DNA from 2 places in the Microbulbifer sp. JSM ZJ756 genome. Region 2 is predicted to be linked to the other one. Evidence: riboswitches for the same ligand, from Rfam matches in the RefSeq annotation. Region 2 holds a riboswitch; the other holds the start of a gene.
The links. Region 2 has a riboswitch for thiamine pyrophosphate ahead of ACH6CX_RS08090 (TonB-dependent receptor). Riboswitches for the same ligand answer to the same signal wherever they lie in the genome.
Positions count from the first base shown of each region.

Region 1: linked by a shared signal. The riboswitch ahead of thiC (phosphomethylpyrimidine synthase ThiC) and the one ahead of ACH6CX_RS08090 (TonB-dependent receptor) in region 2 are both predicted to bind thiamine pyrophosphate.

Region 1 is NZ_JBISER010000002.1:219,421-225,107, forward strand. Features, by position in the region: gene ACH6CX_RS04980 (sulfite exporter TauE/SafE family protein) at 117-902, shown strand; gene safD (sulfoacetaldehyde dehydrogenase SafD) at 916-2,283, shown strand; TPP riboswitch at 2,357-2,455, shown strand; gene thiC (phosphomethylpyrimidine synthase ThiC) at 2,614-4,560, shown strand; gene thiO (glycine oxidase ThiO) at 4,612-5,687, shown strand, end outside.
Region 2 is NZ_JBISER010000003.1:406,928-412,614, reverse strand. Features, by position in the region: gene pnuC (nicotinamide riboside transporter PnuC) at 1-249, opposite strand, end outside; gene ACH6CX_RS08095 (hypothetical protein) at 242-517, opposite strand; gene ACH6CX_RS08090 (TonB-dependent receptor) at 596-2,752, opposite strand; TPP riboswitch at 2,811-2,926, opposite strand; gene ACH6CX_RS08085 (cupin domain-containing protein) at 3,054-3,380, shown strand; gene ACH6CX_RS08080 (hypothetical protein) at 3,817-4,005, opposite strand; gene ACH6CX_RS08075 (alkaline phosphatase) at 4,420-5,687, opposite strand, start outside.

The DNA.
Region 1 (5,687 bases), on a different contig from region 2:
CTGGGTTTGGCTGGTAGCTGCGGCTAGACTGCCCATCGACGGGTTCGCCATCGACGGGTTCGCCCACGATAAGACTCAACAATGCCGGGCCCCGGCGCTGCTGTAGAGACCGTGCCGTGCCGGAATTCGCCGAATTCTCCTTTTTGTCCTCGCTATCGTCGCTGTCCTCCCTGTCGGCGGTGACGCTGGGGCTGCTGCTGGCGGTTTGTGTCGCCAGTGCATTTATATCGGCGGTTACCGGTGGTGCCGGTGGTGTGCTGATGTTTGCCGCACTCAATGTGGCGATCCCGCTGCGGATGCTGGTGCCGATTCACGGTGCGGTACAGCTGATGAATAATCTCGCGCGGATCTACTATGTGCGCGAGCACATCCGCTGGGAGTTCTGCCTGCCCTTTTTTGCCGGCTGTACCCTGGGTGCGGCGGTTATGACCATGGGACTGGCAAGCCTGGACTGGCAGCAGTTGCCGATGGCGCTACTTGCCGTCCTGATTTTTTACACCGTATTGAAACCGAAGAAACTGCCGGAAATCCGCCTGGCCCCGCGCAATTATTTCTGGGTCGGGATCGGAACCGGGACGCTGGGCATACTGGCAGGCGCCGTGGATCCATTGCTGGCGGCCTTTTTTGTGCGCAGGGACCTCTCGCCCAAAGAGGTGGTGGCGAATAAATCGGTCATGCAGGCCTGGTGCCATGCGCTCAAGGTGCCCGCGTTCATCTACCTGGGCTTTGCCTTTTCCGATCACCTGGGGCTGATACTGCTGTTGACCTTGGCAGCGGTGGTGGGAACCCGGATCGGCATCGCCATGCTCAACCGCCTGGACAGCAGGCTGTTCTTCCGGCTGATGCGGTTGGCACTGTTGGTTGCCGGCCTGCGAATCATCTATCAACTGATTGTGAATTAACTGGAGCGCCGCCATGGCCGATTATCGCATCCTCAATCCCTACGACGGTGAGCTGATCGAAGAGTACGATTTTGCTGACCGCGACGATGTCGAGCGAGTTATTGGCCAACTGGTGGCGGGGCGTGCGGTACAGTCAGCCACACCAGCATTCGAGCGTTCCGATATCCTGTTGCGGCTTGCTGGCCTGCTCCGTGAGCACGCCGATCACCTGGCCAGGCTAATTACCGCCGAGACCGGCAAGACCATCAGTGACAGCCGGGTGGAGATCGAGCGCGCGTACAACACAGCCCTGGCGAGTGCCATGGAAGCGCGCGCCATAAACGGCGAGGCACTGGATTCCGATGCCTACCCTCCGCAGCGTGAGCGCATCGGCGTGGTGTTGTGGAAGCCGCTGGGCACGGTACTGTGTATCACTCCGTTTAATTTCCCCATCAATATCGCTGTACACAAGATCGGTCCGGCATTTGCCGCGGGCAACACCATCCTGTTCAAGCCAGGCCCGCAGAACAAGCGTTCGGCGGAATTCCTGGTGGAGCTTTGCTATCGCGCCGGTATGGATCGCAACGTACTGCAGATGCTGGTGCCGGATATTCCCGCCACCAGCTACGCCGTGGCGCACCCGCAGGTGCAGGCAGTCAACTTTACCGGCGGCACGGCGGCGGCCAATGCCATTGCCGCAGCGGCCGGTTACAAGAAACTGCTGCTCGAGCTGGGCGGCAACGATCCTCTGGTGGTGATGGCGGACGGCGACCTGGATGCGGCGGTATCCGCGGCCATCAACCAGCGGTTCGCCACTGCCGGCCAGCGCTGCACTGCGGCCAAGCGCCTGTTTGTGCAGCGCGAGGTTTACGAAGCTTTCACCGGCAAGCTGCTGGATGCTACCGCCCGCCTGGAAGTCGGCGACCCGATGGCGGAAGATACTTTTGTTGGCCCGCTGATCCACACTGCCGCCGCAGACGAGGTGCACGGACGTGTCGAGGATGCGGTGACCCGGGGTGCGCGGGTGCTGTGTGGGCATCGCCGCGAGGGCAACCTGTTGTGGCCCACGGTTATCGACAGGATCCCGGACGACGCGCCCCTGGTGGCAGACGAGACCTTCGGGCCGGTTATCCCGCTGCGCCCGTTCGACAGCATCGACGAGGTGATCAGGCTGGTTAATGACAGTCCCTTTGGGCTGCAGGCCGGGGTTTTCACCCGTGACCTGGGCCTGGCCAAGCAGCTGTTCAACGCTCTCGATGTAGGGCTGCTGGCTGTAAACGACGGCCCGGGCTTCCGCGCGGAGCATTTCCCCTTTGGCGGGGTGAAAGAGAGCGGGGTAGGGCGCGAAGGTGTGCGCTACGCCATTCGCGAGATGAGCTACCAGAAATCCCTGGTAATCTGACCCTCTCTTGGCCCCGGTTCACAATACTGTTGGCCGGCCTTGTCCAGGGCGCGGATCATCCACTATACTCCGGCACAACTTGTCGGAGTGCCTGTGGGCTGAGATCGCTGTTGCGAGATCCGTTGAACCTGATCGGGGTAACCCCCGCGTAGGGAACAAGATCTGAAGTCGCTACATATGTGAGCGCGGGGTTTTCACCATAAATTCCCCGCTACCGAAAAAGTCATTACACGACTTTCCTCTCTGCTGATTCTTCCCCGGGCGCTCGGGCGCCACTCTCCGCGAAAAAGCGCCACGTTGCGCATTTCCGCGCAATACAAAGGGGTCAGCATGTCTCAAGAAACCGATACGCCGGTCGACGCGAACCGAGAGTCCAGCGAACGGGATTCCACGAAAAAAAGTGGACAATCCCGCGCGGAAAGCCGCGAATCTGCCCGGGTTTTCCTCGACAACCTTACCGCCCAGTCCTTTCCCAATTCCCGCAAGATCTACCTGGAGGGTGACAGCGCCGATATCCGTGTTGGCGTACGCGAAATCTGCCTGGGCGACAGTGTGGTGGGTGGTGACGAAAGCAACCCGGTACTGGAGCCCAACGCGCCACTGCGGGTTTATGATACTGCCGGCCTGTATTCCGATCCGGACTACCGGCCCAATGTGCGCGACGGCCTGCCCCGGTTGCGCCAGGCCTGGATCGAGGCCCGCGGCGATACCGAGGTACTGACCACCCGGCAGGCGGCCTACAGCCAGCAGCGCATGGCCGACCAGGGCCTGGACCATATCCGCTTTGACAACCTGCCGTCCCCGCGCCGCGCCCGGGCGGGGCAGAATGTCAGCCAGATGCACTATGCCCGCCAGGGCATTGTTACCCCGGAAATGGAGTTTATTGCCGTGCGCGAGAATATGGGCCGCGCCGCGGCCGGCGAAGTGCTGGCGGAATCCGATTACGGCAAAGCCCGCGACGGCATTTTTATCCCGGAACAGATCACCCCGGAATTTGTGCGCCGTGAAGTGGCGGAGGGGCGCGCGATCATCCCCGCCAATATCAATCACCCGGAGCTGGAACCGATGATCATCGGGCGCAATTTCCTGTGCAAGGTGAATGCAAATATCGGCAATTCCGCAGTCACCTCGTCCATCGAGGAGGAGGTGGAGAAACTGGTGTGGTCCACGCGCTGGGGCGCGGATACGGTGATGGACCTGTCCACGGGCCAGAATATCCACGAGACGCGCGAATGGATCCTGCGCAATTCACCGGTCCCCATCGGCACGGTACCGATTTACCAGGCCCTGGAAAAAGTGAATGGGGTTGCCGAAGACCTGAACTGGGAAGTGTTCCGCGATACCCTGGTGGAACAGGCGGAGCAGGGGGTGGACTACTTCACCATTCACGCCGGGGTACTGCTGCGCTATGTGCCGCTTACCGCAAAACGCGTCACGGGCATCGTGTCCCGCGGTGGCTCCATCATGGCCAAGTGGTGCCTGGCCCACCACCGGGAGAATTTCCTCTACACCCACTTTGAGGAAATCTGCGAGATCATGAAAGCCTATGATGTGAGCTTCAGCCTCGGCGATGGCCTGCGTCCGGGTTGTATTGCCGACGCCAATGACGAGGCCCAGTTCGGTGAGTTGCACACCCTGGGTGAGCTGACTGAAATTGCCTGGCGCCACGACGTGCAGACCATGATCGAGGGGCCGGGCCACGTGGCCATCCACAAAATCCGCAAAAACATGGATGAGCAGCTCAAGCACTGCCACGGCGCGCCGTTCTATACCCTCGGTCCGCTGACCACTGATATCGCGCCGGGCTATGACCATATCACTTCCGGTATCGGGGCTGCACTGATCGGTACCTACGGCTGCGCCATGCTCTGTTACGTGACGCCCAAGGAACACCTGGGCCTGCCCAACAAGGAAGACGTAAAAGAGGGGCTGATGGCCTACAAGATCGCCGCCCACGCCGCGGACCTGGCCAAGGGCCACCCCCGCGCGCAGCAGCGCGACGATGCATTGTCCAAAGCCCGCTTCGAGTTCCGCTGGGAAGACCAGTTCAACCTGGGCCTGGATCCGGAGCGTGCACGCACTTACCACGATGAAACCTTGCCGAAGGAATCCGGTAAGGTGGCGCATTTCTGTTCCATGTGTGGTCCCAAGTTCTGCTCCATGAAAATTTCCCAGGATGTGCGGGACTATTCCCGCAAGCTTGAGGCGGAACAGGGCATGGAGGAAATGGCGCTCAAGTTCAAGGACATGGGCAGCGAGCTGTATCACAAGGGCTGATGCAGCGCGCCGCAACTTCGGCATTCGAGAGCTCCCGGCACAGGAAAACCGATGACCCTGACTGTCTCCAACCAATGTCCCCGCGTCGCCATCGCCGGCGGCGGCCTGATGGGGCGCCTGCTGGCCTGGCGCCTGGCATTGCGCGGGCTGGATATCACCCTGTTCGAGGCGGGCAGCCTGGCGCGCCCGAGTGGTGCCTGCTGGACCGCTGCGGGAATGATTTCACCGCTTTCAGAACTGGTGCACAGCGAACGCTCGGTATACGAGCTGGGCCTACGCAGCCTGGTGCTATGGCGGGAATGGAGCGGGTGCCTGCAGCTCCTCTGCGGTTCCCCGGTGGGGTTTCGCCAGGCCGGTAGTGTGCTGGTGGCACACGGCCGTGACCGCAGCGAGTTGCTGCAATTCCAGCGCGAACTACAGGGCAAGCTCGAGGCCGGGGAGGTGGGGCAGCTGCGGGCCGTTGCCGCCACTGAGCTGTGGGAGCTGGAGCCGGCGCTGGCCGGCTTTGAGCGGGGGTTGTTCCTGGCCCCGGAGGGCGATATCGACAACCGGCGCCTGTTGCCGGCCCTGCTGGAGGTACTCCGTCGGCAGCGGGTTTCCCTGCGCGAGGAATGCCCGGTGGACTGCGAGCCGTTCACAATTTTCGAGGGCGGTCGCCGGCAGGAGTTTGAGTTGGTGGTGGACTGCCGTGGGCTTGGTGCGAGGGATCGGGTGCCGGGCCTGCGCGGCGTGCGCGGCGAGGTACTGGTGGTGGAAACGCCCGAGGTGCAGTTGCGGCGCCCGGTGCGCCTGCTGCATCCCCGCTACCAGTTATACGCGGTACCAAGAGAAAACGGCCAGACGGTGATTGGCGCCACTGAAATCGAGAGCGAGGATATGTCGCCGACCAGCCTGCGTTCCTGCATGGAATTATCCTCGGCCCTGTACTCCCTGAACCCGGCATTTGCCGAGGCGCGGATTATCGAGACCCGCGTCAACTGCCGTCCGGCCACTATGGATAACCTGCCCGTGGTGGAGGGGGAGCCGGGGCTGGTCAGTGTCAATGGATTGTACCGGCATGGCTACCTGCTGGCGCCGGCACTGGCCGAACGGGTGGAGCAGTTGGCGATAGGGCAGGTGCAGCAGTT
Region 2 (5,687 bases):
CCACTGCCACCAGCCGTAGACAGCCATCACCAGGTAGAAGACCTGTAGCGCGGATTCCATCAACAGGCTGACATCCCAGAACAGGAACAGGTAAATCGCTGTGCTGGCAAAGGCGGCATACCAGCAGCTGATTTTTTCCCGCATGGCCAGCAGCAGGTAGGCCAGCGCCAGTATCACCGCGGCGATTTCCCACAGGGACATTGCCGCCAGTGAGGCAGCAATGGCGCTGCTGATATCGTGGTCAGGCATCCCGTTCACCCATTTTCTCAGTGGGAGCCAGGTCGCCGTCGATAAACTTGCATACAAAAATAGCGCGCCCGAATTTTTCGTAGGACGCGCGCATTTCCTGCTTCAGGGTATCCATCACCAGATCGTAGTCACCGAACACCTGGGTACTCATGGTGTTGGTGATAACCCGCAGGTCCGGGTGCTGGTTGAGCCGGTCGATAAAGTCCTGGATGGCGGGGATGTACTCGTCTCTCAACGGGTACTTGCTGATCTCGACGGAAATTTTCATAAGCTGCCCCCGAAGGAATGATCCGCAATCGTGAGCGGCCGGCGGCCGCCCGTAAACTTTAAAAAAGGTGGGTAAATCTTAAAACGTATAGGTACCGGAAATGCCCGCAACCCGTGGCTCGCCATACTGGTAGTAGGCTTCCGGCGCATAGCCATTGGCCGGGTTGTTGCCGAACTGGTTGCTGAAGTAGAAGCCCCGGGTGTAATAGTCCTCGTCCGCCAGGTTGCGGCCCCACAGTGAGGCCTCCCAGCTATCGCCGCGATAGGTCAGGCGCGCGTTTACGAGTTCGTAGGCGATGGACTTCTCGTTGTGGCTGTTGGAGAAATAGAAGGCGTCTTTGCCCTCCAGCTCCAGCCGCAGCAGCAGGTTTTCGGTCAATGACAGTTCGGTACCGGTGAAGAACTGGTAATTGGGCGCATGGGCCACATCCCGCCCGTCCAGGTTTACCGGCGCCAGTGCCAGGCCATTGTAGTCATCCCGGGCATCCACATGGGACGTGCTCTCGAAACCCTCGAACTCGGCGTTCAGCCAGCCCGCCGAGGCAAAGAAGCGCAGGGCTTCTGTAGCGCGGTAATCCAGTTCCACTTCGAGGCCGGTGGTTGCCCCGCCAGCAGCGTTGGTAAGAAAATCGTCGAAGGAGAAATCCGCGGGGTCGAACACCGACTGCTTGGCCTGTACGTCACTGCGATCCTGGTAGAAAGCGGCCAGTTGCGCCTGCAGACGGTTGTCCAGCCAGGCGCCCTTGATCCCCAGTTCGTAGTTGAGCAGTTGCTCGGTGTCGAACTCGAAGGCATCGCGGCCGATATCGGGGTTGGTGGCGGAGGCCGAAATGATCCGGCCGTTGACGCCGCCGGCCTTGTAGCCACGGGAGACAGTGCCATAGACCAGGGTATCGGCAATACCGCGGTATTCCAGGGTGATATCCCCACTCCAGAGGTTGTCGTTATTGCCGGCATCAACCGCCAGTGAATCGGTGTAATCCGCATCCCGCTGCTCGAGGCGCAGGCCGGTCACCAGCGCGAGAGTCTCGCCCAGGCTGGTGCGCAACTGCCCGTACAGGGCCTGGTTGGCGGTTTCAAATTGGCTGGTAAAGCTCTGGTTACGCTGCAGGTCCTCGCTTTCATCGCGCAGGTAGATCCCGGCCACCCAGCTGCTGCGGCCATTGAACAGTGCTGTCTGTTCGGTGGACAGCAGGCGCAAGTCTGCACTCAGGTTGCTGCGGTCGCGCAGGTAATTGTCGGTGGAGCTGTATTCCCACGGGTGGAAGCCCACATAAGTCCAGTCTTCGTCGTAACCGTACTCGGTATCCGAGCTGGCCACGCTGACGGTGGACTCCAGGGTAAACAGGTCACTGCCGGACCAGCGGGCAACCAGTGAACCGGCCAGGGTCTCCTGGCGGTCCCAGCCGGGCTGGTCCGACAGGGTCTCGCGGGTGTTGTACAGCGAGAAGGCGTCGTAGCCGTTGTCCACGTCGATATAGAGCGCGGTGATATCCAGCTGCAGGTCGTCGCTGGCCTGGTAGCGGAGCTTGCTGCGCAGGATCGACTCATCGATATTGTTGGTGTCTTCCCGGCCCAGGTAGCCGTTATCGATGTAACCGTCCGACTGCTGGTTGCGGGCGGCCAGGCGATAGCTCAGCCTGTCGGTCAGTGCACCGCTGCCCACCGCAGACAGGGTGCGGCCATTGTATTCGGCCACCTCTGCGGAGACCTCTGCCATGGCCGTGTCTGTGGGCGCATTGCTGGTCATGGTGACCAGGCCGGCCAGGGCGTTGGCGCCGTAGACCGTGCCCTGCGGCCCGCGCAGGATCTCCACCTGGCCCATATCCAGGGTGCTGGCGGCCAGCCCCAGGCCGGTAAAATCGATGCCGTCGATAATCAGGCCCACGGACGGGTTCACCGGGTCGATAAACTGGCTGCGCTCTCCGATACCGCGAATCTGGATAAAGCGGCCCCGGGACGCGCCGGCGGCAAAGTTGACGTTGGGGGCCAGGTTGAGCAGCTGGTCCAGGTTGCCCGCGCCGCGGGCGCCGATGGTGGCACTGTCCAGCACACTGGCACTGGCCGCCAGGTCGAGCTGGCTGGTGTCGCGCAGCTGGCTGGTGACGATGACCTCTTCCAGGTCCCGGGTGCCGGATTCGGTCGCGGCCGCTGGCAGGGCGGACAGGCTGCCGGCCAGCGCGACTGGCATTGCGACTGAGAGGGCGATGGGTCTTATTCTGGATGGGCGATTCATGGTTCTCTCTCGGCAAAAGCTGAAGTGAAAGAGACCCGGGCTGCGACGTGAGGAGGCTATTCTTGGACTTACCTATTCCTACGCCGGTATTAACCGGATCAGGTTCAAGGGTTCGCGCTGTGGTGTCTTTCGATCACCGCGCATCTCAGGCCGAAGCCACCCCTAAGGTGTTGCGGGCGCGATCATAACAGAAGTTATGCTGGTTAGTAATTAGGCGGGGCGCCTGTAGCTTCCCTGCTGACCATTGCAGCCAGGCAGCTGGCACTCGACGGGAAACCACATTGAAACCCTGGAGCCCCACATGAAACCCGGCAATTTTTTCACGCAGCTACCGGATGCGCTCGACGCGGAGGTGTTTGAGGATGTGCTGGCAAGCGGCCCGGTGCGAATCGAGCGGATTGTCTCCCGGGGCCAGGTTACCCCACCCGGGGAGTGGTACGACCAGGAAGAGGGTGAGTGGGTAATGGTGTTGCGGGGCAGTGCGCACATCGCCTTTGCCGACGGCCGCGAGGTGGTGCTGGGCGAGGGGGATTACCTGGATATTCCGGCCCGCATGCGCCACCGGGTCAGCTGGACGGACCCGGATTGCCAGACGGTGTGGCTGGCGGTGTTTTACCCTGTGACTTAGGCCGTTAAATGCAGAACGGGTTCCCAGAATGGCTTTCGACTTCACAAACCAGATAGCCATATCCTGTCGATACTAAATTTTACTGATTGGCATAATCCGCGCATCGATTTTGTCCAGGAAAAAAACCCTGATAGCCAAGGCTAACAAGACTAAGAGTCCTGCAGCAACCTGGCCCTGGTTCATGCATATGGAGATAAGAAGGGCCATGCTGATACTCAGGGCAGATGAGTAGAATACGCTTGTTACAACAGCACAACCACAAGCTTCGCAGTAGGTACCATCCTCCAAGAGTCCAACATCAATACTGCATGTTTTACATTGAGGGCACTTTCGATATTTTTTCATTGTCAAACACAATAGGATTTTAAAGCCGGCCTGGATGGCTAAAGTTTTTTTTCTACCAAGCCGGCTGCAGCTCCTGTTAGTTTACTTTGATTTAGCGAACCCTGGAATCCAAGCCCACTGCTGCCTGATAGGTTCCGTAGGACAGTGAAAAATTACCAATGAAATGCTTCGCTAACTTACTCGTCACAAACCTGGTTGCGAAACCAACAGCCACCGGTAGTAGAGCCTGATAAAAACCACCATTTACATTTTTCATTTCCTGAAGATTTAGCTCACGCATTATTTTCTCCCTGGGATGTCAACCATATGCAAGCCCGTAATGCGCTACTTCATTTGGTGCTCGTCCTTGATTAGTAGTTACAATTGAACTTAGCGCTAATTCATCAAGCGCCTGAAAACACTATCCTGCGTGCCGATATAGAACAATAAAAAAATACGCCAGATTAAAATCAAATCAAAGATGACATTTACTATCGAGTGAATAATGCTTGGATGTGGAAAATATTTAAAATAAGATCTATTTCAGCCGGCTAATAATCAACTAATTTTATTTTTATAAATCCTCCCCGCAGAGATAGTTTCAATCCAGTCTACAGGCGGCGCTTACAACTTATTCTTACCCCTGGAGCATTCATAGTAAGCCTCGCTAACAAAGTTATTAGCGAGGCCTCTACCTCTATTATAAGTTGCCGGATCAATCGGCCAGCAAACCACCCGACCGGGCCATTACATGGAAGATATAGCTCTGCTCACGGGTACCGGACAGCAGGTGCGCGCCGGGGCCGCGGGCCCAGATACCCACGTCCTCGCCACCGTGGGTCTCGGCTTCGGTGGGTACCAGTGCTTCCTGGTGGAAGCCCGGTGCAGTGGTGTCCACTTCGGCCAGGTCCCTGCGCCCGTTGCTGGCGGGCAGGCCGTAGCGGACATCCGCATCGGTCTCATCCCCCAGCGCGGCAAAGCCGCGTCCATTGGCATAGCCCAGGGTGGTGTAGGGCTTGCCATCATCGGCCAGTTTCGGTTCCGACTCCGGTTCACCGCGGCTGTCATTGCCGACCACCTTGCCCAGGATGGGATTGCCGCGGGTAGGGTAGCCGGCCATGGTGAATACATGGCTGTGGTCGGCGGTTACGATTATCAGGGTGTCTTCCGGATCGGTATTGTCCATGGCCACCCGCACCGCCCGGGCGAATTCCACCGCATCGGTGAGTGCGTTGTGGGCGCTGCCGGCGTGGTGGCCGTGGTCGATTCGACCGCCCTCCACCATCAGGAAGTAACCGTCTTTGCCCCTCTCCAGCATCGCCAGCGCCTTGCCTGTCATCTCTGACAGGGAGGGTTCGCTCGCAGTGTCTTGCGGGCGGTTCGCCTCGTAGCGCATATGCGAGGGCTCAAACAGGCCCAGCAGTTTGCCGGTGGCCGCCGGGTCCACATCCACAAACGCCTTGCGGTCCTCCACGTACACGGCGGCGCTGGCTTTGCTATCCCGGTTATTTTTTTCCGCGTAGCGCTGCTGCCATTCCTGCACCAGGTTGCGGCCATCCTCGCGCCGGCCCGGCTCACCTTCCAGGTCGGAAACCTCTTTCGGCAGGAACGCGCGCCGTCCGCCGCCCAGCACCACATCGATACCGTCACCGTAGGGGAATTCCACCAGCTGCGCGGCGATATCACGACAGCCTTCCGGGGCACTGTATTCCCAGCCGCGCTCGGCGGCCTTGGCATAGGTGGCCGCCGGGGTGGCGTGGGTGATGCGCGCCGTACTTACCACGCCGGTGCGCTTGCCCAGTCCCTCGGCCAGTTCCAGGGCGGTAACCAGCTCGCGACCACGGCTGGCGGCGCAGTCGCCCCGGGGGACGTCGCCCGTCACACCGAACATGCCCGCCCGGGTTTTCACACCGGTCATGATGGCGCTCATGGTGCCGGCCGAATCCGGGGTCTGCTGGTTGGTGTTGTAGGTTTTCACCAGTC